Regions from separate parts of the Telluria sp. ZB4P36 genome, predicted to be linked through region 1. Evidence: predicted binding sites of a transcription regulator. Region 1 holds the regulator's gene; each other region holds the start of a gene.

Region 1 (8,040 bases):
GTCACCCTGGCCATGGGCGACGCCCTGGCCGTGGCCTTGCTGGATGCGCGCGGCTTCCGCGAGGAAGACTTCGCGATGTCGCACCCGGGCGGGGCCCTGGGCCGGCGCCTGCTGACCCACGTGCGCGACGTCATGCGCAGCGGCGACGCCATCCCGGCCGTCTCGCCGGACACCCCGCTGACCCGCGCCCTGCTGGAAATCAGCCAGAAGGGCATGGGCATGACCGCCATCGTCGACGCCGAACGCCGCCCGGTCGGCGTGTTCACCGACGGCGACCTGCGCCGCCTGATCGAGCGCGTGCAGGACTTCTCGAACATCAGCATTCGCGACGTGATGCACGCGAACCCGCGCCGCATCCATCCGGAACAGCTGGCGGTCGACGCCGTCGCCGTCATGGAAGAGTTCCGCATCAACCAGATGCTGGTCGTCGATCATGATGAGCGCCTGGTCGGCGCACTCCACATCCACGACCTGACCCGCGCCAAGGTGATCTGATGAATGGTTTGATCACTGCGACGGAATACATGCAGCGCGCGGCGCGCGTGAAGGTGATGATCTTCGACGTCGACGGCGTGCTCACCGACGGCAGCCTGACCTACGGCCCGGACGGCGAGGTCACCAAGACCTTCAACGTGCTCGACGGCCTCGGCATCCAGCTGCTGAACAAGACCGGCATCAAGACCGCCATCATCAGCGCGCGCAAGTCGCCGATCGTGGTCAAGAGAGCTAGCGACCTCGGCATTTCCCATGTCTACCAGGGCATCCACGACAAGCGCGTCGGCTTTACGGAACTCCTGGCGGCGACCGGGGTCACTCCCGAGGAATGCGGCTACATCGGCGACGACGTGATCGACCTGCCGCTGTTCACCCGCGTCGGCTTCGCCGTCACCGTGCCCTCGGGCCACCCGGACGTGCAGCACCGCGCGCACTACGTGACGAAGAACGCGGGCGGCCGCGGCGCCGTGCGCGAGGTCTGCGACCTCGTCATGCGCGCCCAGGGCAGCTACGAACAGGCGCTGGCGCCGTATTTCGCCTGAATACGCCTGAGGGAACATGGTCAACTACAAGCGCACCGCCCACCGCTGGAAGCTCCTGGCGATCATGATGATCGCTACCTTCTGCGCCTTCGGCAGCTTCTGGCTGGTGCAGCTGATGGAGAGCGAGGACACGGACGCCCGCCTCGGCGGTCCGCTGAGCGAGCCGGACTACATCGTCGAGAATTTCTCCTTCGTGCGCATGACGGAAGAGGGCAAGCCGAGCTACGTGGTGACGGGCAAGCGCCTGGCGCACACGCCGGAGGGCGACGTGTCCGTGGTCGAACAGCCGGCCATGCAGGGCATGACGCCGGGCCGCCCGCGCACCGACATCGTCGCCCAGCGCGCCCGCATCCACCACGAGGAACACCGCGTCGAACTGCTCGGCAACGTCGACATCCGGCGTCCGGCCACGCCGACCAGCGAAGCCCTGCGCGTGCGGACCCAGGCGCTGACCGTGCTGCCCGACGAGGAAATCCTCAAGACCGACAAGCCGATCGAGATGCAGCTCGGCGCCGCGACCGTGACCGGCACCGGCATGGTCGCCAACAACGCGACCCAGAAGCTGCACCTGGCCAGCCGCGGCCAGATCATCTATCCGCCACGCCAGCGCCGCGAATGACAGGCGCCGCGTGCAACCCAGGACAAGCAACATGAAAAAATTCATCGCAGCCGCATGCCTCACCCTGGCCGCCTTCGGCGCCTCGGCGGAGCGCGCCGATTCGCTCAAGCAGGCCGTGATCAACTTCGATTCGCTCGACGTGGACGAGGTCACCCAGACCCGCATCCTGACCGGCAACGTCGTGCTCACGCGCGGCACGCTGGTGCTGAAATCCGACCGCGCCCTGGTCAAGGAAACGCCGGAGGGCTACATGAGCGTGACCCTCACCGCGAACAACGGCAAGACCGCCACCTTCCGCCAGAAGCGCGACGGCGGTCCCGACCTGTGGGTCGAGGGCCAGGCCCAGCGCATCGAATACGACGAGCGCGCCGAACTGGTCAAGCTGTTCACCGCCGCCGAAGTGCGCGAGCTGGAGAACGGCCGCATGACCAATGAGATCAAGGGCCCCTTCATCTCCTACGACAACCGCCGTGAAGTCGCGCAGGTGCGCAACGACGCCAGCGGCGCCAGCAAGGTGGGCGGCGGCCGCGGCACCCTGATCATCGCGCCACGCCGCACCACGGCGCCGGCCGCATCTGCAACTGAGGGTGCCAAGCAATGACGGCATCCATGACGGCGGCGATGACCTCGGCGGGCGAGGGCTGCAGCACCCTGATCGTCAAGGGCCTGCAGAAGAGCTACGGCAAGCGCCTGGTGGTGCGCGACGTGTCGCTGCAGGTGGAGTGCGGCGAAGTGGTCGGCCTGCTCGGCCCCAACGGCGCCGGCAAGACCACCTCCTTCTACATGATCGTCGGCCTGGTGCCCTCGGACGCCGGCACCATCGACATCAACGGCACCGACATCTCGAGCCTGCCGATTCACCGGCGCGCTGTGCTGGGCCTGTCCTACCTGCCGCAGGAAGCCTCGGTGTTCCGCAAGCTGACGGTGGAAGACAACATCCGCGCCGTGCTGGAATTGCAGCGCATGGACGGCAAGCCGCTCAGCAAGGACCAGATCAACGAGCGCCTCGACACCCTGCTGGCCGAGCTGCAGATCGAGAAGCTGCGCGAGAACCCGGCGCTGTCGCTGTCGGGCGGCGAGCGGCGCCGCGTCGAGATCGCGCGCGCGCTCGCCACCAACCCGCGCTTCGTGCTGCTGGACGAGCCCTTCGCCGGCGTCGACCCGATCGCGGTGATCGAGATCCAGCGCATCGTGCGCTTCCTGAAAGAGCGCAACATCGGCGTCCTGATCACCGACCACAATGTGCGCGAGACGCTCGGCATCTGCGACCGCGCCTACATCATCAACCAGGGCGCGGTGCTGGCCTCGGGCCGGCCTGACGACATCATCGCCAACGAAAACGTGCGGCGCGTCTACCTCGGCGAACACTTCAGGATGTAATGAAACAATCCCTGCAGCTCCGCACCTCGCAGCACCTGGCGCTCACGCCGCAGCTGCAGCAGTCGATCCGGCTGCTGCAGTTGTCCACGCTCGAACTGCACCAGGAGATCGAGCAGATCCTGCACGACAACCCGCTGCTCGAGCGGCTCGACGATCCGCTCGACCGCTCGGTGCGCCTGCTGGCCGACGGCGCCATCAACAGTGCACCCGCAAACGGCGATGCGCCGGCGCCGCAGCCGGCGGCCGAAGAAGGCGCCAAGGCGGAAGGCGAGGGCTTCGATGAGGGTGGCGGCGGCGAGGGCGAGCGCGGCGAGGCCGACAGCGACTGGGGCGGCGAAGGCGGCGGCGCCCGCAGCGGCGACGACGAGGATGGCCGCCCGCAGCTGGAAGCCGACAGCATCACCCTGCGCGAACACCTGGCGGAACAGATCCGCATGAGCGCCTGCAGCCAGCGCGACCGCGCGCTGGCCGAGCTGGTGATCGACGCGCTCGACGACAACGGTTACCTGGAAGAGCCGCTCGACGAGATCCATGCGCGCCTGCCGGAAGAACTCGAGATCGAGATGGACGAGCTGCGCTGCGCGCTGGCGCTGGTGCAGAGCCTCGATCCGGTCGGCGTCGGCGCGCGCAGCGCGGCCGAGTGCCTGGCGCTGCAGATCCGCCGCATGCCGGGCGTGCCGCTGGTGACGCGGCGCCTGGCCCTGAAGATCGTCGAGGGCTACCTGACCTGGTTCGCGCAGCGCGAGTACACCAAGCTGAAGAATGCGCTCGACTGCGACGACGAAGACTTGCGCGAGGTGCAGGCCGTGGTCCGCCAGTGCAATCCGCACCCCGGTGCGGCCTTCGGCGCGGGCGTGTCCGACTACGTGGTGCCGGACGTGATCGTGCGGCGCGCCAAGAGCGGCTGGGCGGTGTCGCTGAATCCGGACGTGATGCCGAAGCTGCGCGTGAACTCCCTGTACGCCAACCTGCTCAAGCAGGGAAAGAGCGAAAGCCAGATGGGCGCGCAGCTGCAGGAAGCCAAGTGGCTCATCAAGAATATGCGCCAGCGCTTCGACACGATCCTGCGTGTCGCCGAGGCAATTGTCGAGCGCCAGCGCAACTTTTTCAGCCACGGCGCGGTTGCCATGCGCCCTCTTGTTTTGCGTGAGATAGCTGATACACTAGGCCTACACGAGAGCACGATCTCGCGTGTGACTACTCAGAAATACATGCTGACCCCGCACGGCATGTTTGAGCTGAAGTACTTCTTCGGAAGCCACGTCGCCACCGAAGCGGGGGGAGAAGCCTCCTCGACGGCGATCCGCGCACTCATTGCGCAATTGACAGGAGCAGAAGACCCTAGGAACCCATTATCCGACAGCAAGATCGCGGAGATGCTCGGGGAACAAGGTATGGTCATTGCACGCAGGACGGTCGCCAAGTACCGTGAAGCGCTCAAGATTCCGCCCGTCAGCCTCCGCAAATCCCTGTAAAGCTACTGCCCATTCTCACCTTGTGGCACGGGCAGGGCACCTTCCCTAAGGAGTGTGTATGAACCTCACAATCAGCGGCCACCATCTCGAAGTCACCCCCGCCATCCGTGAATACGTTCAGAATAAGCTCGAGCGCATCACCCGCCATTTCGACCACGTGATCGACACCCACGTGTTCCTTGCCATCGATAACCTCACCGAAAAAGAAAAGCGGCAAAAAGCCGAGATCAACCTACAGGTATCTGGCAAAATTTTGCATGTGGCAAGCGCGGCGCAGGATCTGTACGCAGCGATCGACACGCTGATGGACAGGCTGGACAGGCAGGTTCTGAAACACAAATCCATGCTGCAAGACCATAACCACGTGGCGCACAAGCGCCTTCCGGACAACGGAGAAGCCGCCGCCGCGTAAATAACGGGCGACCGCATACCAGCAAGGGCGTCTGAGGGGACGCCCTTTTTGCGTTTACTGCGCTTGTTACTTTTCCGCGCTTCCAGTTTTACGCAGGTGTTCTGTAGAATGCATGTCTTTTCGACCACAGAATACCATCATGACCGATTACGTCCTGACCCGCGTCGCCAACCGCACCGGCGTCATCACGCTCGACCGGCCAAAAGCCCTGAACTCCCTTTCGCTCGACATGGTGCGCGCCCTGACCGCCATTTTGCTGCAGTGGAAGGATGACGCGGACATCGAGGCGGTGGTGATCACCAGCAGCAGCGAGAAGGCCTTGTGCGCCGGCGGCGACATCCGCTTCTTCCACGAGATGGGCCAGGTCGGCCCGACGGGCGGCAGCGCCCTGCTGGAAGATTTCTTCACCGAAGAATACGCGCTCAACCACCTGATCCATTTCTACCCGAAACCCTACATCGCCGTGATGGACGGCGTGGTGATGGGCGGCGGCATGGGCATCGCCCAGGGCGGCCCGGACTGCGGCCTGCGCATCGTGACCGACCGCACCAGAATGGCCATGCCCGAGGTGAACATCGGCCTGTTCCCGGACGTTGGCGGCAGCCACTTCCTGTCGCATGCGCCGGGCCAGCTGGGCCAGTACCTGGGCCTGACCGGCCTGACGATCGGCGCCGCCGACGCGCTCTACGTGGGGCTGGCCGACGTGTTCGTGCCGGGCGCCGAGCTGGCCGGGCTGATGGCGCTGGTGGAGTCGACCCCGGGCGCGCAGCTGCCGGCGGCGATCCGCAGCTTCGCGTCGCAGTTTGCCGCGCAAGTAGGTGCGAGCGAGCTGCAGGCCCAGCGCGCCGTCATCGACGCGCATTTCGGCGCGGCCACGGTGGGCGCGATCACGGCCTCGCTGGCGCGCGACGAGAACCCGTTCGCGCAGAAGGCGTTGAAGGCGATGTGCCAGCGTTCGCCCTTGATGATGTGCGTGACGCGCGAGCTGCTGCTGCGCGGGGCCGCGCTGGAGGTGGCGGACTGCCTGCGCATGGAGCGCAACCTGGTGCGCCGCAACTTCGAGCACGGCGAAGTGCTGGAGGGCGTGCGGGCGCTGGTGATCGACAAGGACAACCAGCCGAAGTGGAATCCGGCGACGCTGGACGAGGTGACGCCGGAGATGGTGGCGCGCTTCTTCGAGCCGGTGTGGCCGGAGTATGCGCATCCGCTACGGCATTTGTCGTAACGGGTTTTACTGGGCCGCGTGCTTCGGCTGCTCGCGATGCCGAATGATCACCCGCTCGGTCTTCCCGAAATACGCCCCCAGCCTCTCCGCCATGTACACCGAGCGGTGCTGCCCGCCGGTACACCCCACTGCCACCGTAAGGTAGGAGCGGTTGTCCGTCTTGAACGAGGGCAGCCACTTCTCCACGAAGGCGCGGATGTCTTCCAGCATGTCCAGGGCGCTCTGCTGCGCGTCGAGGAAGGCGATCACCGGCGCGTCCTTGCCGGTGAGGGGACGCAGCGCCAGGTCGTAGTAGGGGTTGGGAATCGCGCGCACGTCGAACACGAAGTCGGCATCCAGCGGCACGCCCACCTTGAAGGCGAAGGATTCGAAGAACAGCGTCAGCGGCGCCTCCCCGATGTCGGTCAGTTCCTTCACCCAGGCGCGCAGCTTGTTGGCCGACAGTTCCGAGGTGTCGATCACGTGGCCCAGGTTCTCGATCGCCGACAGGCGCTCGCGTTCCTCGGCGATGCATTCGATCAGGGTGCGGCGCGAAGCGGGGTTCTCGCCCGGGCGCAGTTCGTGCGACAGCGGGTGGCTGCGCCGGGTTTCGGAAAAACGCGCCACCAGCGAGTGGGTGCTGGACGTCAGGAACATCACCTTGACGTTATGGCCTTCTTCCTTCAGGTGGCGCACGCTCACCGGCAGCTCCACCAGCGATTCGGCGCTGCGCGCATCGACCGCGACGGCGATCTTCTCCGTGCCTTTTTCACTGACCGCGTAGACCAGGGCCGGCAGCAGGGCCGGCGGCAAGTTGTCGACGCAGTAATAGCCTGCGTCTTCCAGGACGTTCAGGGCAACCGATTTGCCCGAGCCGGAAATACCGGTAATGAGGACGATGTGCATGAGGCAATGATACCCCAAATGGATGATCGATCGGCTAGTCGCCGCTCATCGCCTGGCGTTGCCGTTCCATGAATTCCTGCAGCGTATCGATGCCGCGCAGCTGCAGGATGGTGTTGCGTACCGCGGCTTCCAGCAGCACCGCGATGTTGCGGCCGGCCGCCACCGGGATCACCACCTTGCGCACCGGCAGGCCGAGCACGTCTTCGGTCGGGAAGTGGAAGGGCAGGCGCTCGACTTCCTCGTCCAGCGCGCCACGCTTGACCAGGTGGACGATCAGCTTCAGGCGCATCTTGCGGCGCACCGCGGTCTCGCCGAAGATCGCCTTGATGTCCAGCAGGCCCAGGCCGCGCACTTCCAGCAGGTTCTGCAGCAGCGGCGGGCAGCGGCCCTCGATCATGTTCGGCGCGATGCGCGAGAATTCCACCGCGTCGTCGGCCACCAGCCCGTGCGAGCGCGAGATCAGTTCCAGGCCCAGCTCGCTCTTGCCGAGGCCCGAGTCGCCGGTGATCAGGACGCCCACGCCCAGCACGTCCATGAATACGCCGTGCATGATCACGCGCTGCGCCAGCTTCTTGGACAGGTAGACGCGCAGGAAGTCGATCACCTGCGCCGCCGGCAGCGGGGTCGAGAACAGGGGGATGTTCTGCTCGTCGCAGATGGCGAGGATGTCGGGCGGGGTTTCGAGGCCTTGGGCGATGATCAGGGCCGGCGGGCCGCCGCCGATCAGCTCGCCGATCACGTGGGTGCGCGAGCTGGATTTCAGGCGGTGGTAGTAGTTCAGCTCCTGGTGTCCGAAGACCTGGATGCGGCCCGGGTGGATCAGGTTCAGGTGGCCGACCTGGTCGGCGGCCGAGGCCGCGTCGCCCGCGATCTGCCGCTCGCCGCCGGGGAAGCCGGCGAACCAGCCGAGCTGGAGGCTGTCACGGTTGTCGTCGTACAGCCTTTGGATGGTCAGCGGAGTTTGCAGCATGGGCATGTCGTCAAGGTCGCGGCGAATTGCCGCGTAG
Region 2 (8,040 bases), on a different contig from region 1:
CGCATGTACTCGCGTCCGATCTCGCTCAGCAGGTTGTTGATGCGCGCCGAGCTCTCGCCCTGCAGCTTGACCTCGATGACGCCCGACTGCTTGCCCTGCTCGGTGATCACCATCGAACTCTGGATGGCCTGGATGGTCCCCAGGCGCGACTTGCGCTTGATGCGGAAGCGCGCGCCGGGATTCGCATGCAGGCGGTCCACCTTGATCTCGAGCAGGCCGTCGGGGAGCGGCACCCGGTAGCGCTGGCCCACGGTGCCGTCGAAGGCCAGGCGCTGCCCGCCGCCGGAAAAACGGTAACGGTTGCCGGCGCGCGCGGTCAGCACGAACTCGCGGTTGAGCCAGGACTCGGGCACCTCGAACACCGAGACGTCGGCCTTCTCGCCGCCCCACACGTAGCCGCCATAGCCGAACAGGCCGGGGTTGGACAAGTTGCCCGCGTTCTGGGTGGCGAACCAGAAGCCGGCCACGGGGAAGTACTTCGGCTGGACTTCGATGTAGAGCTGGAGGTTGTCGACCGCACGCGACACCACCATGCGCGAACGCAGCAGCTCCATCTCGGCGATGGCCGCCTTCTTGGTCTCGAACAGGGACGAAGCCTCGCTCAGGATGTTCTTGGACGCGTTCGGACTTTCCTCTTCGACGTGGATCATGAGGTTGGCCTCGTACACCGGCTTGGCGACCAGCGCATACAGCACCGCCACCACCGTGATGAAGGCCGTGATGCTGCCGATCAGCCAGCGGCTGTCGTACAGCGTGTTGAAATAGCCCTTCAGGTCGACGGTCGGTTCTTCCGGCAAGGGCTCGGGCGGCCGCGGGTCGAAGGGCACCGACAGCACGGGCGGGCTGTGGGAAATGTGGGTCAGCGGATGGGCGTCGGCAGGATTGCTCATGGTAGCGGACCTCGCTCGGTAACGGTGCTCGGAATCGGGTGCTCGGAATCGGGTGCCCGGAGACCGGTGCTCAGGGCCGGGTCGTGACGCCGACCGCGGACGTCAACGCTCCCGGGAACAGCAGGCTCAGGTGGCGGTTCCAGTTGGCCAGCGGCGACGCGGCGACGTAGACCACGTCCTTCGGCCGCAGCTCGAAGGATTCGGCCATCGCCAGGGCGCCGCTCACGCGCGCGTCGAGCTGGAACACGCGGGTGCGCTCGGGCGTCTTGCGCACCACATAGATCTGGCGCGCGTCGCCGCTCAGCGGGCTGACACCGCCGCTTTCGCCGAGCGCCTCGTTCAGGGTGAGGCGGCCGTTGTGCATGGTGAGGGCCTTCGGCGTGACCACCTCGCCTGAGACGAAGACCTTGCTTTCGTCGCGCGAGTGGACGCGCACCACGTCGCCGTGTTTCAGCAGCACGGTGCCCGGGTTGACGCCCTTCTGCACCAGGTCGCGCAGGTTGATCATGTAGCGGCGCGAACCGCGTTCGACCATGATGCGGCTCTGGTCCGCGCCGGCCAGCATGCCGCCGGCGCGGTTCAGCGCTTCGACCAGGGTCATGGGAATATCGTTGATCGGCTGCAGGCCGGGCGCCTTGACTTCGCCGTCGATGTAGACCCGCTTGCTGCGGTAGGACTGGACGCGCAGGGTCAGGCTCGGTTGGGCGATGTAGCGCGCCAGCTTTTTGGTCAGCAGCGCCCTGGCCTGCTCTTCGGTCTGCCCCTCGAGGTGCAGCAGTCCGATCAGGGGAAACTGGATGCGGCCCATATGGTCGACCGCGAAGCCCGGCGGGACCACGTTGGGCGCTGCGGTGCCGCTGTCGGTGGCGGCGGTGGCGGCGGTCATGCCGCCGCCGGCAAGCTCGGGGTGGTCCCACACGACGATCGACAGGATGTCGCCCTGGCCGATGGTGTACGGCGCCGGATCGGGCACGATCAGCGGCGACAGGTCTTGCCGGGACTGCTCGGCCAGCGCGCGCCGCTCACTGTCGATCAGCTTCTCTGTGATCAGTTCCGTCGGCGGCGCATCGCCCCCGCCGCCATCCTTCCCGCCGCCGGCGAAACCGATGCCGGTGCTACAGCCCGGCAGGACGAGGGAAAGGACACATGCCAGCACGAGCAGCCGGCAACCCGATATTGCAACTGAACAAATCGCAGCCATGATTGTTGCCTGTCAAAAATAGACGTCTTACTTGAACGGTTCAGTTCAGCGTACGGCGTCCATCAGGCTTGGCTTTGTAGTTGATCAAACTGCGGCTGCGGCGCGGTTCAGCGTATTTCCTCGAGTAACTTCAGGCCGTCGGCAAAACGCCAGATGCGGCGGATTTCGATGATGTCGAAGCGCGCGGCGACGTTCGGCGGGAAGGCGGAGTAGCGGGCGTTGAGGCGGACGAAGCGGCGGACCGCATCGTCCATGTCGGCCCGGCCGCTCGAGCGCACGATGGTGACCTCGTCGACGCTGCCGTCGCTGCGCAGCGACAGGCTGACCAGGGGATCGATCCTGACCTCGCTCCTTGCAAACTGGGCGCCGCCGAGGACCGCCGTGCGTTCCAGTTTCTGGCGCACGCTGTCGACGTAGAGGCGCAGCGGCACGTCGCGCTCGGCGCCGTCGGCGAGCGCGCGGCGCGCTCCGGCGGCGTCGCCGAAAGGCCGCGCCGGGGGCGGCGCCACGTTCGGGATCGTGATGCCGCGCAGCAGTTCGCGCGCCCGGCTGGCCGTGGCACTGCCCGGGCCGCCGCCTGCAGAGCGGTCTCCCGCGCCGTCGCCGGGTGCACTTCCATGACCGTCACCACCAGACCCGGGTATGCCGTTGCCGGCCATGGCCGGCCCCGCAGCAGCCTGCAGCCGCTCGGCGGCGGCACGCCGCCCCGCTTCTTCGGCACGTTCGTGCGCCAATCGTTCCGATTCCAGGCGCTCCTCGGCCAGGCGGCGCGCCTCCGCCTGGGCCTGGGCCTGGCGGCGTGCGATTTCCTCGGACGCAAGGCGTTCTGCTGCCAGCCGTTCGGCCGCGGTGCGCTCGGCCGCACGCTGCTGCTCGGCTTCGGCGCGCTGGCGCACTTCCAGCTGCTGGCGGGCGATGCGTGCCCCCTCGGCCGCCTGCTGTTCGGCCGCCAGACGCTCAGCGGCCAGCTGCGTCGCCTGACGCTGCTCGGCAGCGCGCTGCTCCGCTTGCTCGCGCTCGACCTGCTGCTGCTGCGCAAGCTGGCGTGCCGCCAATTCCTGTTCGGCGAATTTCTGCTCCGCCTGCTGCCGTTCCAGCCGCTGCCGCTCTTCCGCCTGCAAGGCGGCTTCGCGCTGGGCCAGCGCTTCGCGTTCGCGCCGGGTCACGAGTTCCTGCTCTTCGCGCAGCAGGCGCGCGGTGTCCGCCTCGCGGCGCTGGCGTGCTTCGGCCGCGGCGATCCGGTCCGCTTCTTCCTGGCGCTGGCGCTCGGCCTCGCTGGCCTGCTCGTCCTCGCGCGCCGCGACGGCCACCTCCTCGGCTGCGGGCTGGGCATCGGCGTCGCTGCTGACGGTACTCGGCACGCTGTCGGGTTCGATTTCGGCCGGGGGTGGCGCCACGGCGAAGGGCGCATCGGGCTGCGCCAGCGATGCGATCACCGGCGCCGCCAGCGGGGCGCGGCGCTTCGGCTTCTGGCGCCGCACCGGCCGGGCGGCAGGCTTGGGCTGCAGCGCTTGCGCCAGCTCGACCCGCTGGGGACGCGGGTCGACCAGGCGCAAGCCCCTTGCGGGCGCGGCCGACGGCGCCGGCACGGGCGGCAGCGGCGGCAGCGCAGATGCGGGAAGGTCCACGGGAGCCGGCAAAGGTGGAGGCGCCGGCGGGGCCAGCCTGACCTGGATCGGCCCGCCCGAGCCGGCATCGAAGCCGGGAACCCCGAACTGCAGCGACAGCAGCAAGCAATGCAGCAGAGCCGATACCGCAATGCCGGTGACGAGCCGCCGGTCGCGCTGGGCCAGGGAATCGTTCGGGCTGGGATCGTGCGCTCGGGGCATGCCGTGGCTTGGAAGCAATTATTGTCAGGCTAGCATCATAGCGTTTACTCGGCAGTATGGCGAGTGCGCACGATTGAGCAGATCCGACACCCGGCCCGGCCGGCTAAGGCGGTACCCGGCCGAAGGAATAGGTTTCGCCGTGGCCGAGGTAGACCACGTCCTTCTCCAGCCCCGCCGCCTTCACTTCGCGGGCAAAGTCCTCGAGCGGCGACTTGAACACGTCATAATCGTTGTAGTGGATCGGCACGGTCTTCTTCGGCCGCACCACCTGCATCATGCGCACGCCGTCCTTGCCGTCCATCGTGACCTTGACCACGCCGAGGATGCGGGTGCCGCCCAGGTGCAGCAGCGCCAGGTCGATGTTCGGGAAACGCTGCGGAATCGCGCGGATGTCGTCGTAGACCAGGGTATCGCCGCTGATGTACATGCGGTAGTCGGGTGCGGCCGGGTCGGCGCCGAAATCCAGCACCGAACCCATCACCTTGGGCAGCAGCACCGCCACGCCCGCCGGCCCGTGGCGGCCCGGAGTCGCGGTCACGCGCAGGCGCGCGGCGCCCTTGCTCACCTCGAGCCGGTCCCAACTGCTCAGTCCGAACGTATGCGTGAAGCCGTGGCGCTTGAGCCGCTCGCCGCCTTCCTTGGTGGTGACGATCGGGGTGGAACGCTTGAGCCGCTCCTGCACCAGCTGGTCGAAATGGTCGCCATGGAAGTGCGACAGCACGACCAGGTCGACCGGCGGCAAGTCCTCGAATCGGATGGCCGGGTTGGTCTTGCGTTCCGAGGTCAGGCCATAGCCGAGGTGCACGTGCTCGCCCTTATGCAGGAAATTCGGATCGGTCAGGATCGTGAAGCCCTGGAAGCGGATGATGACCGTAGCCGTGCCGATGAACTGCACCGTGCCGGTATCGGCGGCCTGCGCCGGAGCAGTGTCCGCCGCCAGCTGCAGCGTGAAGGTTTCGCCCTGGGCCGGCGTGGCGGTCGCGTCGGCGCGGGCAACGCAAACCGTGGCGCACAGCGCTGCAAACAGGATCGGCGTTGGAACGCAAACACGAATACAACGCTGGAACAGTCGTGCGAACGACATGGTCGACCTCCGGAAACGCGCAGCCCGGGACGGCCTGCGCTGCCGGAACGTTAACACGGCAGCGTAGCGGACGGCGTTCGCTTGCTTATGCGATTCTCAAGGGCGGCTAGAGTTTGGCGACCAGCCCGGCCAGGTGTAGACGCGCCTTCTGCCATTCGGTATCGGCCAGCGCCGCGGCGCATTGCGCGCAGGGCGCGAAAGGATTGCAGTCGTGGTCGAGCGCGACGTAGTTCGTGCCGGTCACGGTCTTGCCCTGGTAGCTGTCGACGCGCTTTCCGGCCCCTGCCGTGGTCGCCGGGGAGGCGCTATCGCCGCCCTGCCCGGCCCACTTCGCGAAGGCATCAGTGGCGACGCCGTCCGGGACATACCAGCGGCGTTTGGTGGGATTCCAGCGGGCGCCGAGCGCTTTCGCTTCATCCTTCTCGGCATAGGGAACAGTCAGGAAAAGCATGGGGGTCCGAAAGTAATGGTCGGGAACGGCGATACGGCACCGGGACCGTGATCTTACTGCAAGGGGCCGCCATCGTGAAAGTGCCGCGACAGCCATGTGCGTGCGCGCGTGATCGGGGATGGCCTGCCCAGCTGGGTTCGAACCAGCGACCCTCAGCTTAGAGGAGCGATGCTCGTTCACCAAAATCCTTATTTAAATCATATGCTTGCTTAGCGATCGCTGCGCTATAGAAATTGGTTTCGTCGCTTTGCAAGTGCTTGATTTGCTTGACTTCACTTTAGTTGAATAGCGCAGATTTAAGGCGATTTACGTTGCTGGCCTATCTGAGCCGGAGGCGGAGAGATCGCCTGAGGTAGGGACCAGTAGTGACTCTTCCCAAGCACGTTGGACTATCCAGCGTTGGCCATAAGCGGAAGGCCACATGTCAGTTATTGAGTATGGCGCTGCCTTGCTGATTCGAGCGCCACGCAACTTTTTTAGAGGAGGCATATTGCAGCTACAAGCCTCCTCTGGATTCGCCCTAGGTAGTCGAGCTAGCGGATGTGCGCCCCCCCAGCGCCTACCTATACTGGCCAAAATTCCGATGGCAAATAGAGCGATGGAGGTCGGCTCCGGAAGGTCTACCCCTGCCAACGACAACAGTTCTAAGTCAGACTGCGATGCGAAAACCCGCTCCGCTAAAGGATCTGTACCATTTGTTACCCAACCATCCGAATTTGTCGGAATAAGATTTAGGATTGAAATCGGGGAAGCAAAACTTGCTGTGACAAAAAACGATGCTGATTCGCCTTCTTTTACCCAGAGACTCTTGTTTGCAGTGGGGAAAAATGCACCGTCACTGTCGCCTACTGGATCGCCAGTGTTAGATGTCAAGTTTAAAGTGAAAGGAACCTGGTCCGTAATAGTTCCCGGAAGGAGGCGCCTTCCCTTCTCAACTGTACAGGACAGGAAGGGCGCACACGCTATTGGATCATTGATTACCTCCAATATAGACTCCCAAAAATAGAGATTTATATTGAGCGAACCATTCAGCGTCGTGGGACCACCCGTACAAACCTGATTTTGATAGGTAATAAGCCCGAGCAATAGATGCGCTCCGTTTCCGACTCTACGAAATTTTGATTGCTCCCAACCGGAAAAAGTTACGCTCGCACATCCAGCGAAGTTCCCCGTAGCAACGCTGCCAGACGTATCGTAATAATCAGCGTCGGACGGTATTGGTCCGGCGTGAGCAGGAATTTCCAAAAGCAAACTACCCAATACGAGAAGCCCGAGAAATAATTTTTTCATTACCGCCTCCGAATTTGATTAAATTGAGGACTGAGCTGCTTTCCCTATACGGATTCACCTTCCGCATGCGACGTACAGCAATATCCATACCAACTTATACAAGTCAAAGACTTAGGCGGCTTGATTCGCCAGATGTAAATCCTGCCGACAAATGAGGTACTTCCTTAAAGCCAAGGGGCATTATTTGCAGAAACGTTGCCAAACCCGGATTAAAGAATTAAGTAAATGCTTTGGGAAAACAGATTTCATTACCACAAAAGTTAGTAAGTATTTTGTGGTCTTCCTTAATCCATTTCGTTTTGAAAACTTGGCAGCGTTCCATCGCATCGTACCAGTCAATTCGGCTGGTTGTACGGCGAGGGTACTGGCACACGAGGTTGCGAAAGTAGGCTTGCCACTCGAGCTCGCTTCCCCTCAATTGCTTCAACACCTATGCACCGCTTACCTGGACGGCCCACTCCTGCGCCCACTCAGCTCCATCCGCCCCGCGCTCCAGGCCTTTGAACAGCATTCGGCTGGAGCCAAGGGTCGGCAACTTGACGTCGCACAGGACCGGCAGGATCGGCTGCATAGTTGAGTCGTTACGGTCGGACAGCTTCAACTCGTAGATTCCACCCACGCAAACGAGCGACAGAATGCCACTTGTGCTTGCATCGGCCTGGATATCCCTGTCGTGCTTTCGCCTGCCGCGCTCACGCATCTTTTTACGGTACTGTACATTTGTACAGTATATTAACCTAAACTAGGGGCTCCTGTGTCGAAGAACTTTACATTCTGACATCGGCATGTTTAAGTGGCTAACGTAAATTAATGATTCAAAAGAATATTTCTCACAGGCGTACATCTTGCTTCACTGAACGCTTTCAGTGGAGCCCGTTATGAGCAAAAAAGCTGCCCTATTGTTCAGCCTAGCCCTGTGCAACCTGACAGCCAGCGCTGCCCCCATCAAAATTGTATTCGAGGCTGTAGTAAATTTTAATCATCATCTGTTGGTCGGAAACGAAAATTTATATAAGAACACTCTGATAACTGGAAGTATGATTGTTGACGTCAATGCGGCGCCGACCATATCGAGAACATTTGAAAACACCGAACACTTTCTGGTAGAAGCTGGCTGGGGCAAAGCACCGGTAATCCTTAGTACTCAGTTTTCTGCGGCCTTCGGAAACTTCTCTGTGAACTACGATCCACCGACAAGGACGTTCAGCAATATAGTCCACGAAAGATCGACCGGTGCACAAAATGGTTACCGTAAATCCTACTACGTTGGTAGTGGTGGTCAGTCATTAGATAGT
Region 3 (8,040 bases), on a different contig from region 1:
GGCCGTCGCCCCGGGCAGGCGGTAGCCGTAGCGGTCGAACAGGGTCGGCGCACGGAAGCCGGTGCTGGCCGAACCGCGCAGCATCAGCGCCCGTGCCGGCTGCCAGCGCACGCTGAGCTTCGGATTCACGGTGCCGCCGAAATCGGAATAGCGGTCGGCACGCACCGCCAGGCCGACGTCCAGGTCCTTGGTGAACGGCAGGTCGACCTCGGCGAAGGCGGCGGCGACGTTGCGCTGGCCCTGCGCATAGCTCGGCAGGCGGTTCTGGTAGGGCACCAGGATGTCGTGGTCGAGCGAGCGGTCCCGGTTGTTCTCGTGGTGGAATTCGGCACCGGTGGCCAGGGTGAGCGCACCGCCGCCCAGTTGGCCGAGTTCGCGCGTGAAGGTCGCATCGGCGCCGGTATACAGATTGGTGGTATGACGAATCTGCCAGCCGTCGACCGAGATGCTCTTCAGGTAGTCACGCCCCTTCGCATCCTGGGCGCCGAAAGGATTGAGAATGCCGTTCAGGACCCCTTCGTTGAGCTTGGGCCCGTTCAGGTAGCCCTGCACGAAATAGGAATCGCGTTCGCCTCGCGCGTAGGTGAAGCCTGCGCGGTAGTCCCAGCCCAGCGCGCGGCCTTCGTCGGTCAGCAGCAGGCGCAGGTTGCGCTGCTCGTCCCTGGCGATCGCCGGGCCCAGTTCGGCCACGCTCCACGAGACATTGAGGGGCGAGCCGTTCAGGCCCGCAATCGCGGGAACGCCCGCGCTGCCGCCCGGATAATAGGGACTAGCCGGCGTGATCCGCATCACGGCGCCGTTGAAGCCGACGCTCGTCGTCGGCGCCCTCTGGGTGGTGATGTGCTCCTGTGCATACAGGAGTTCGGCGGTGAACAGCTTGTCGCCGCCATGGCGCAGGCTGCCCTTGCTGAAGAAGGTGGTCTGCGCATTTTCCGGCAGCGCCAGCACATAGTTCGCACTCAGCGCGCAGGTGTTGCGCAGCGCCGGCACCGAGTAGGGCGCGGTGCAGCCGGAGGCGTAATAAGGGTTGCCGGTAATATTGGTACTGGGCGAGAATACGTTGGCCGGCTGCGCATAGGTGCCGCTGCTCGCCTTGGGGGCAATGCCCAGGCGGGCCAGCAGTTCGGGGCTGCTCAGCTCCGGGCGGTCGGCGGAGTCGAGCGCGGTACGCTTGTGATGGTCCACGGTCGCATAGATATTCCATCCATCTTGCGCCAGCGACCCCTTCCCGCCCAGCACCGACACGCGGAATTCGCGTCCGCCGCCGGCGCGCTCCGGCTGCACCACCTGCCCGGTCAGCTCCACGCCCTCGAAGGTCGGCTTGGTAATGAAGTTGACCACGCCACCAATGGCGTCGGTACCGAAGGTCGAGGAAGCGCCGTCGCGCAGGATCTCGACGCGGTTCAGTGCGCTCATCGGTATCACGTCGACATTCACGAAACCATTCGACAGGGGTTCGTTGGCGAGGCGCCGTCCGTTCAGCACGACCAGCGTACGGTTGATGCCGATACCGCGCATGTTGACATTGGTGCCCGCTCCGGCGGATGAAGGCACATTGGTGGCGCCCACCGGCATGGACGTCATCACGTCCGCGATCGTGGTCAGCGCGCTGTTCTTCATGTCCTCCTGCTTGACGCTGGTCACGGGTAAGGCATTCTCACTGGCAATGCGCTTGATCGTGGAACCCGTGATCTCGACCTTCTGTACCGGCTCGGTGGCGGGGTTTTGCTGGGCCATCGACTGGTTGGCCAGGGTCATGGCCGCAAGCGCGATGGACGATAAGGCGAGACTGCGCGGCAATGCAGGGCGGTTGTTGTGCATGTTGTCTCCAAAGTTATTATTGGGTTTTAACTCACCAGTCATCAGACGACTTGCAGCCAAGTATAATTAAGCAGTAATTACAACGCAAGTCGTCAGACAATTATTTTTTTGTAGATCAACATGATGAGCACCCCATTCAAACGCCCACCCTCGCGCGCCCAGGACGTCGTCATGCACGTCTCCCGGATGATCGAAGATGGCCGCATCAAGCCGGGAGAGAAGATCCCCTCCGAGGCCGACCTGATTGCCTCGCTGGGCGTCAGCCGGTCGGTCGTGCGGGAAGCCGTATCCCATCTCCAGGCAGCGGGCATGGTCGAGACATTCCAGGGCAAGGGCACCTTCGCGGTCAGCGCCACGCCACAGCGAATGGGACTCGACCCAGACTCGATCGAGACCATGCAGGACGTCCTGGCAATCCTGGAGCTGCGCATCATGCTCGAGGCCGAGGCAGCCGGCCTGGCGGCGACGCGGGCCAGCGAGCCCCAGCTGGCGCAGGTAAAGGCGGCCTTGCATGATTTCATGGAGACTTGCCGCGCAGGCGGAGACACCGCCGAGACCGATACGACACTGCACCTGGCGATCGCACATGCCTCGAACAACCGCTATCTGCACGACACGCTGCACCACCTGGGACGCCATTTCATGCCGCGCACCCGGCTGCTGACCGCCCGCCTGTCACGCGATGCGCCGGCCGTGTTCATCGAACGGCTCATGCGCGAGCATGAGGATATCGTCGACGCCATTTGCCGGCGCGATCCGGAGTCGGCGCGCGCCGCCATGCGCAATCACCTCGCAAACAGCCGCGAACGCCTGCGGCGGGCTGCCGAAGCAGCAGCACACGCCTAACCCCCCCCTTTCCGAATTCACGACGCGCTGCGCCGCCGGCGCAGCGCGTCCAATCGCCATAACGACGCGCAAAAACAACCTGGCAACTCATCAGACGTCTGACTAGTAAACTCGGTCCAGTAAAGGCTTGCGGCGTGACGAACAGCCGGGCTCGGCGTGAAATGGGGAGTATGGATTGACGGAGGAAAGCGGCGCAGCGAATCGCGCCCTGCTCATCCCGTCATGAAGGAATTTTTTCGTGCAACATGTCCACGACCATCTGCCGGGTCGCCACGTCCCAGGTGGCGAGCACGCGCTGCGGGCAGCGGGCGAAGATCGTCGCCAGGCCATCCTCGTTCCATCGGTGCAGGGCGAAGGCCGGCTCGCCCTGCTCCACCAGCGGCCGTCCATCGGGCGCATCGGGCTGCATCGGCGCGAAACCCAGGCTCAGGTCCGAGGAAGACGAGGGACAGGTCGTCACCGTCCGGCCCTTCCAGTGGAACACGCCGCCCAGGTGGACATGGCCGCTGCAGATGCCGGCCAGGTTCGCACCCTGCAGGGCGGCGTCGAGGCGGGCGATCCAGTCCTGCGCCGGCCCCGGATCGATCCAGGGAATGCCGACGTCGACGGGTGGGTGATGCATGAAGACCAGCACCGGCGCAGCGCCGATGCCCTGCAGCACCGCCCGCAGCCACTGTGCGCGCGCAGAGCAGAACGCGCCGCCATGGCGCCCGTCCTCCAGGCTGTCGAGGACCAGGACCTGCAGTCCACCGAGCGCGCCGCAGCCCTGGACGAAGCCCTCCGTAACATGGCTGTCGCCGAACACGGCGCGGAAATGTGCGCGGCTGTCGTGGTTGCCGAGCGCCAGGCGCAGCGGACCGGACCAGCGTTCCAGCGCCTTCCGCAGGTGGCGGTAGCTTTCCAGCGCCCCGTCGTCGGCCAGGTCGCCGCTCAGGACCAGCAGCTCGGGCCGCGGCTGGAGCGAGGCCAGGTGATCGAGCACGCGCTCGAGGCGCGCCAGGTTCGGATGGCCGGCATCCGCATGCAGGTGCAGGTCGGTGACTTGTGCGATCAGCATGCGGTTCTCCTGGTGTCAGCCCCGGATCTTCGCCACCAGCCTGGTGGTCGAGCGGTCGTGCTCGAAGTCGATGGCCACTGCGCGTCCGCCATAGGCCAGCACCGCCTGCCCTTCGGGAATCTTGGTCATGTCGTAGTCGCCGCCCTTGGCATAGATTTCCGGACGGGCTTCGAGCACCACCTCGAGCGCGGTATCCTCGTCGAAGTCCACCACCAGGCTCACCGATTCCAGCGCCGCCAGCACCGCCATGCGGTCGGCCAGGGTATTGTGCGGGCGGTCGTCGCCCTTGCCGAGGCGCTTCACGGAAGCGTCGGTATTCGCCGCCACCACCAGCGAGCCGCCCAGCGCGCGCGCCTGCGCGAGGTAGGTCACGTGGCCGCGGTGCAGGATGTCGAATACACCATTGGTGAGCACCACCGGCTTGGGCAGTGCGGCGATACGCTGCGCCAGTTCGGCGCGCGTGCAGATCTTGTTTTCGAATGCGGGCATACGGTTCTTTTTACGTGGTGGTGGGTGCGTCGTCTTCCGGTTCTTCCTCGATCTGCATCGACAGCTCGGTGGCTTTGGCTCCCCCTTCGCCGGGGCCCTTGCGCTCGCCCGACAGCTTGATCTGCAGGCGCAGGCCGTTGGCCGAGTCGGCGTTGCGGATCGCTTCGTCGTAGCCGATGTAGCCCTTGTTATACAGCTCGTACAGGGCCTGGTCGAAGGTACACATGCCGAGCTCGCGCGACTTGTGCATGATCTCCTTGATGCTCTGGAAGTTCCCCTTCAGGATCATCTCGCCGATGGTCGGCGTATTGAGCAGGATCTCGATCGCCGCCTTGCGGCCCTTGCCGTCCTCGGTACGGACCAGGCGCTGCGAGACCACCGCGCGCAGGTTCGAGGACAGGTCCATCAGCAGCTGGTTGCGGCGCTCTTCCGGGAAGAAGTTGATGATGCGGTCCAGGGTCTGGTTGGCATTGTTCGCGTGCAGGGTGCCCAGGCACAGGTGGCCGGTCTCGGCGAAGGCGATCGCGTGCTCCATGGTCTCGGTGTCGCGGATCTCGCCGATCAGGATCACATCCGGCGCCTGGCGCAAGGTGTTCTTCAGGGCGTTGTGCCAGGAATGCGTGTCCACGCCGACCTCGCGGTGCGTGACCAGGCAGTTCTTGTTCTTGTGGACGTACTCGACCGGGTCTTCCACGGTGATGATGTGACCGGCCGAGTTGCTGTTGCGGTAGTCGATCATCGCCGCCAGCGTGGTGGACTTGCCGGAGCCGGTACCGCCGACCACCAGCACCAGGCCGCGCTTGGTCATGACGACGTCCTTCAGCACCTCGGGCAGGTCGAGCTTCTCGAAGTTCGGGATCTCGGAGGCGATGGTGCGCACCACCATGCCCACGCTCTGCTGCTGCACGAAGACGTTGACGCGGAAGCGGCACACGCCGGGCAGCGAGATCGCAAAATTGCATTCCATCTCGGCCTCGAACTCGGCGCGCTGGCGCTCGTTCATCAGCGACAGAGCAAGGGCGCGCGTGACCTCGCCGGACAGGCGCTGCTGGCTCAGGGGCTTCATGGCGCCCTGGTGCTTCATGCTGGGCGGGAAATCGCTGGAGATGAACAGGTCGGAACCGCCCTGGTGGTGCATGACCGTCAGCAGCTTGTGGATATAGGCCTGGGCTTCCGCCGGGCCGAAGGTGGACGACATGGCTTACCTCTCGAGAACGCGGGTGAAAATCCTGCACGGCAATTATATAGGCTAAGATTCGCCGGCCATGCATCCCGCATCGTTCTATTTTTTGAAATCCTGGCTGACTAAATGCCAACATTGTGTCAGGATGGACGGCAATACAGCCGTGACATCCTGGGCCCAGATAAACCTATGACACTGACCGAGCTGAAATACATCGTCGCCGTCGCGCGCGCCAAACACTTCGGCCATGCCGCCGAAGCCTGTTTCGTCGCCCAGCCCACCCTTTCCGTCGCCATCAAGAAGCTCGAGGACGAGCTCGGGGTGACGCTGTTCGAGCGCGGCGGCTCCGAGGTCTCGGTCACCCCCCTGGGCGCGCAGATCGTGGCCCAGGCCGAACGCGTGCTGGAACAGACCGCCGCCATCAAGGAACTGGCGAAGCAGAACAAGGACCCGCTGGCTGGCCCCCTGCGTCTCGGCGTCATCTACACCATCGGCCCCTACCTCCTGCCGCCGCTGGTCAAGAAGCTGATCGACGACGTGCCCCAGATGCCGCTGGTGCTGCAAGAGAACTACACCCACAAGCTGCTCGAACTGCTGCGCCAGGGCGAGCTCGACGCCGCCATCGTGGCGCTGCCCTTGCCGGAGCACGGCATGTCGATCCAGACCCTGTATGACGAGCCCTTCGTGGTCGCGATGCCGCGCTCCCATCCCTGGGCCAAGCGCAAGGAAATCCCGGCCGACGACCTGAAGCTGGAAACCATGCTGCTGCTGGGTGCGGGCCACTGCTTCCGCGACCAGGTGCTGGAAGTGTGTCCGGAAATGGCGCGCTATTCGTCGCCCGGCAACGGCATGCAGCGCACCTTCGAAGGTTCCTCGCTGGAGACCATCCGCCACATGGTGGCGAGCGGCATCGGCCTGACCGTGCTGCCGCGCGCTTCGGTGGCCGACATGCACGACCCCAATGGCCTGCTGACCTATGTGCCCTTCGCCCATCCGGCGCCCTCGCGCCGGGTGGTCATCGTGTGGCGTAAGAGCTTCACGCGGCGCGCGGCGATCGACGCCGTAGCGCAGGCGGTCGGCGAGTGCAGCTTGCCGGGCGTCGAGATGATCGCGCTTGAAGCCGCCGCCTGAATGCTGTATCGGCAGTGATTTTGTTATCGAAAATCACCAAAATCAGTTCATTTCTTAATATGCCGAACAGGGCAATTCCTTCGACCCTCGGCGGCGAGCGACAAAGTTCCCATAAATTTCATATAGTTAATTTCCAGTATTCACTACTAACTGTCGATTAACTTTACAACCAAGTTTCTCATAAACGTAAATACATTTAACAATCAGTTACTTACCTAAGTGGCATGCTAGTTGCATTAGCTTTGGGGGCTAGGCCGTCCTTATAAATAAAGCTCGCCACGAAGGAGTAATCATGATTTCCAGAAAGTTGGTGAAGGCACTTCTGCTTGTATCCCCCTTGCTCGGCATGTCGGCCGCTCAGGCTGTTCTCGTCAACTGTACTGCTGTAGCGACTACCAATGCCAACTCGAAAGTTAAAAGCGGCGCAGTGACCGCGGTGAACGCCTGCCAATTCATTTCACCGGAAGATCAGAGCAATATTGCTTCGATCGCGAATATCAATGCGGCCGGTTTTTTCGGTTCCAGCAATTGGGCTGCCAACGGGGGACAAGTCCAGGTCAATCCCCCCAATGACCAGTTGGGCACTTGGGCAATTTCTGGTGCCAATTTTGCCGCTTTCGATTACATGATCGTGTTCAAGGACGGAAACAACACCAACCTGATCGGTTTCTTGTTCAACGAATTGTTTAGTACGGGCACTTGGACTACTCCATTCACCAATCCTCCGTTCACCGATCTCAATCAAAATCAAAAGAAGGACGTATCCCACTATACGATCGTCCAGCGTCCGGGCAAGCCCCCTGTCGACATGCCGGAGCCTGGCATCTTCGCATTGATGGGTCTGGGTCTTGCAGGCTTCGCCGCAGCGCGCCGGCGCTCTGCAAAGAAGTAAGGCAGATGGAAGCCGCCCTTGCCTGCATCGCGTCGGTGCAGGCAAGGGCGGCGTTCTCTATGCGATAGTCAGCGAGCCTGACAGTTCAACTCCCGGCACGCCGCCGCGCCAGTTCACGGTCGAGGGCATTCGCGAAATTCTGGCGGTCGGCCTGGCTGAATGCGGCCGGACCGCCGGTGTCCACCCCGCTGCCGCGCAGCTCTTCCATGAAGGCGCGCATCGTCAGCTGCTGGGCGATGGTGTCCTTGGTGTACCACTCGCCGCGCGGATTGAGCGGCAATCCACCCTTCTCCAGCACCTGGGCCGCCAGCGGAATGTCGCCGGTGACGACGATGTCGCCGCTGTGCACGCGCGCGACGATCTCGGCGTCGGCCACGTCGGGTCCGGCCGGCACCTGCAGCGCGCGGATATAGCGCGAACCCGGCACGCGGATGAGCTGGTTGGCCACGAGCGTGACCTCCAGTTGCAGGCGCTCGGCCACACGGAAGAGGATGTCCTTGATCACGGCAGGACAGGCGTCGGCATCGACCCAGATGTGCATATTCAATAGAGAGCTTGTCGGAAGGCCGATTGTACCGGCAAGCTCGCTTGCGCCTCAGTCCTTCTTGCGGCGCCGCGCCG

Evidence for each region. Region 1 encodes sigma-54, which starts transcription at its own class of promoters, with help from an activator protein. Its sites were predicted from a motif close to TGGCANGNAANCTGCTTT; they were not measured.
Region 2: AC56LK_RS20300 (PEP-CTERM sorting domain-containing protein) is a predicted target of sigma-54. The motif match lies at 6,820-6,837, and genes of this name have one in related genera.
Region 3: AC56LK_RS07035 (PEP-CTERM sorting domain-containing protein) is a predicted target of sigma-54. The motif match lies at 6,748-6,765, and genes of this name have one in related genera.

The regions. Positions count from the first base shown of each region.
Region 1 is NZ_JCASIE010000023.1:55,689-63,728, forward strand. Features, by position in the region: gene AC56LK_RS22115 (KpsF/GutQ family sugar-phosphate isomerase) at 1-495, shown strand, start outside; gene AC56LK_RS22120 (KdsC family phosphatase) at 495-1,037, shown strand; gene lptC (LPS export ABC transporter periplasmic protein LptC) at 1,054-1,656, shown strand; gene lptA (lipopolysaccharide transport periplasmic protein LptA) at 1,688-2,257, shown strand; gene lptB (LPS export ABC transporter ATP-binding protein) at 2,254-3,036, shown strand; gene AC56LK_RS22140 (RNA polymerase factor sigma-54) at 3,036-4,511, shown strand; gene hpf (ribosome hibernation-promoting factor, HPF/YfiA family) at 4,570-4,923, shown strand; gene AC56LK_RS22150 (enoyl-CoA hydratase/isomerase family protein) at 5,063-6,148, shown strand; gene rapZ (RNase adapter RapZ) at 6,155-7,033, opposite strand; gene hprK (HPr(Ser) kinase/phosphatase) at 7,068-8,003, opposite strand.
Region 2 is NZ_JCASIE010000018.1:99,136-107,175, forward strand. Features, by position in the region: gene AC56LK_RS20275 (polysaccharide biosynthesis tyrosine autokinase) at 1-890, opposite strand, end outside; gene AC56LK_RS20280 (polysaccharide biosynthesis/export family protein) at 961-2,046, opposite strand; gene AC56LK_RS20285 (energy transducer TonB) at 2,199-3,920, opposite strand; gene AC56LK_RS20290 (MBL fold metallo-hydrolase) at 4,024-5,004, opposite strand; gene AC56LK_RS20295 (DUF5710 domain-containing protein) at 5,111-5,455, opposite strand; gene AC56LK_RS20300 (PEP-CTERM sorting domain-containing protein) at 5,762-6,745, opposite strand; gene AC56LK_RS20305 (hypothetical protein) at 7,624-8,040, shown strand, end outside.
Region 3 is NZ_JCASIE010000003.1:385,972-394,011, forward strand. Features, by position in the region: gene AC56LK_RS07005 (TonB-dependent receptor) at 1-1,821, opposite strand, end outside; gene AC56LK_RS07010 (FadR/GntR family transcriptional regulator) at 1,942-2,667, shown strand; gene AC56LK_RS07015 (metallophosphoesterase) at 2,888-3,724, opposite strand; gene AC56LK_RS07020 (adenylyltransferase/cytidyltransferase family protein) at 3,740-4,213, opposite strand; gene AC56LK_RS07025 (PilT/PilU family type 4a pilus ATPase) at 4,224-5,411, opposite strand; gene AC56LK_RS07030 (hydrogen peroxide-inducible genes activator) at 5,586-6,527, shown strand; gene AC56LK_RS07035 (PEP-CTERM sorting domain-containing protein) at 6,820-7,419, shown strand; gene AC56LK_RS07040 (YaiI/YqxD family protein) at 7,505-7,960, opposite strand; gene AC56LK_RS07045 (PEP-CTERM sorting domain-containing protein) at 8,015-8,040, opposite strand, start outside.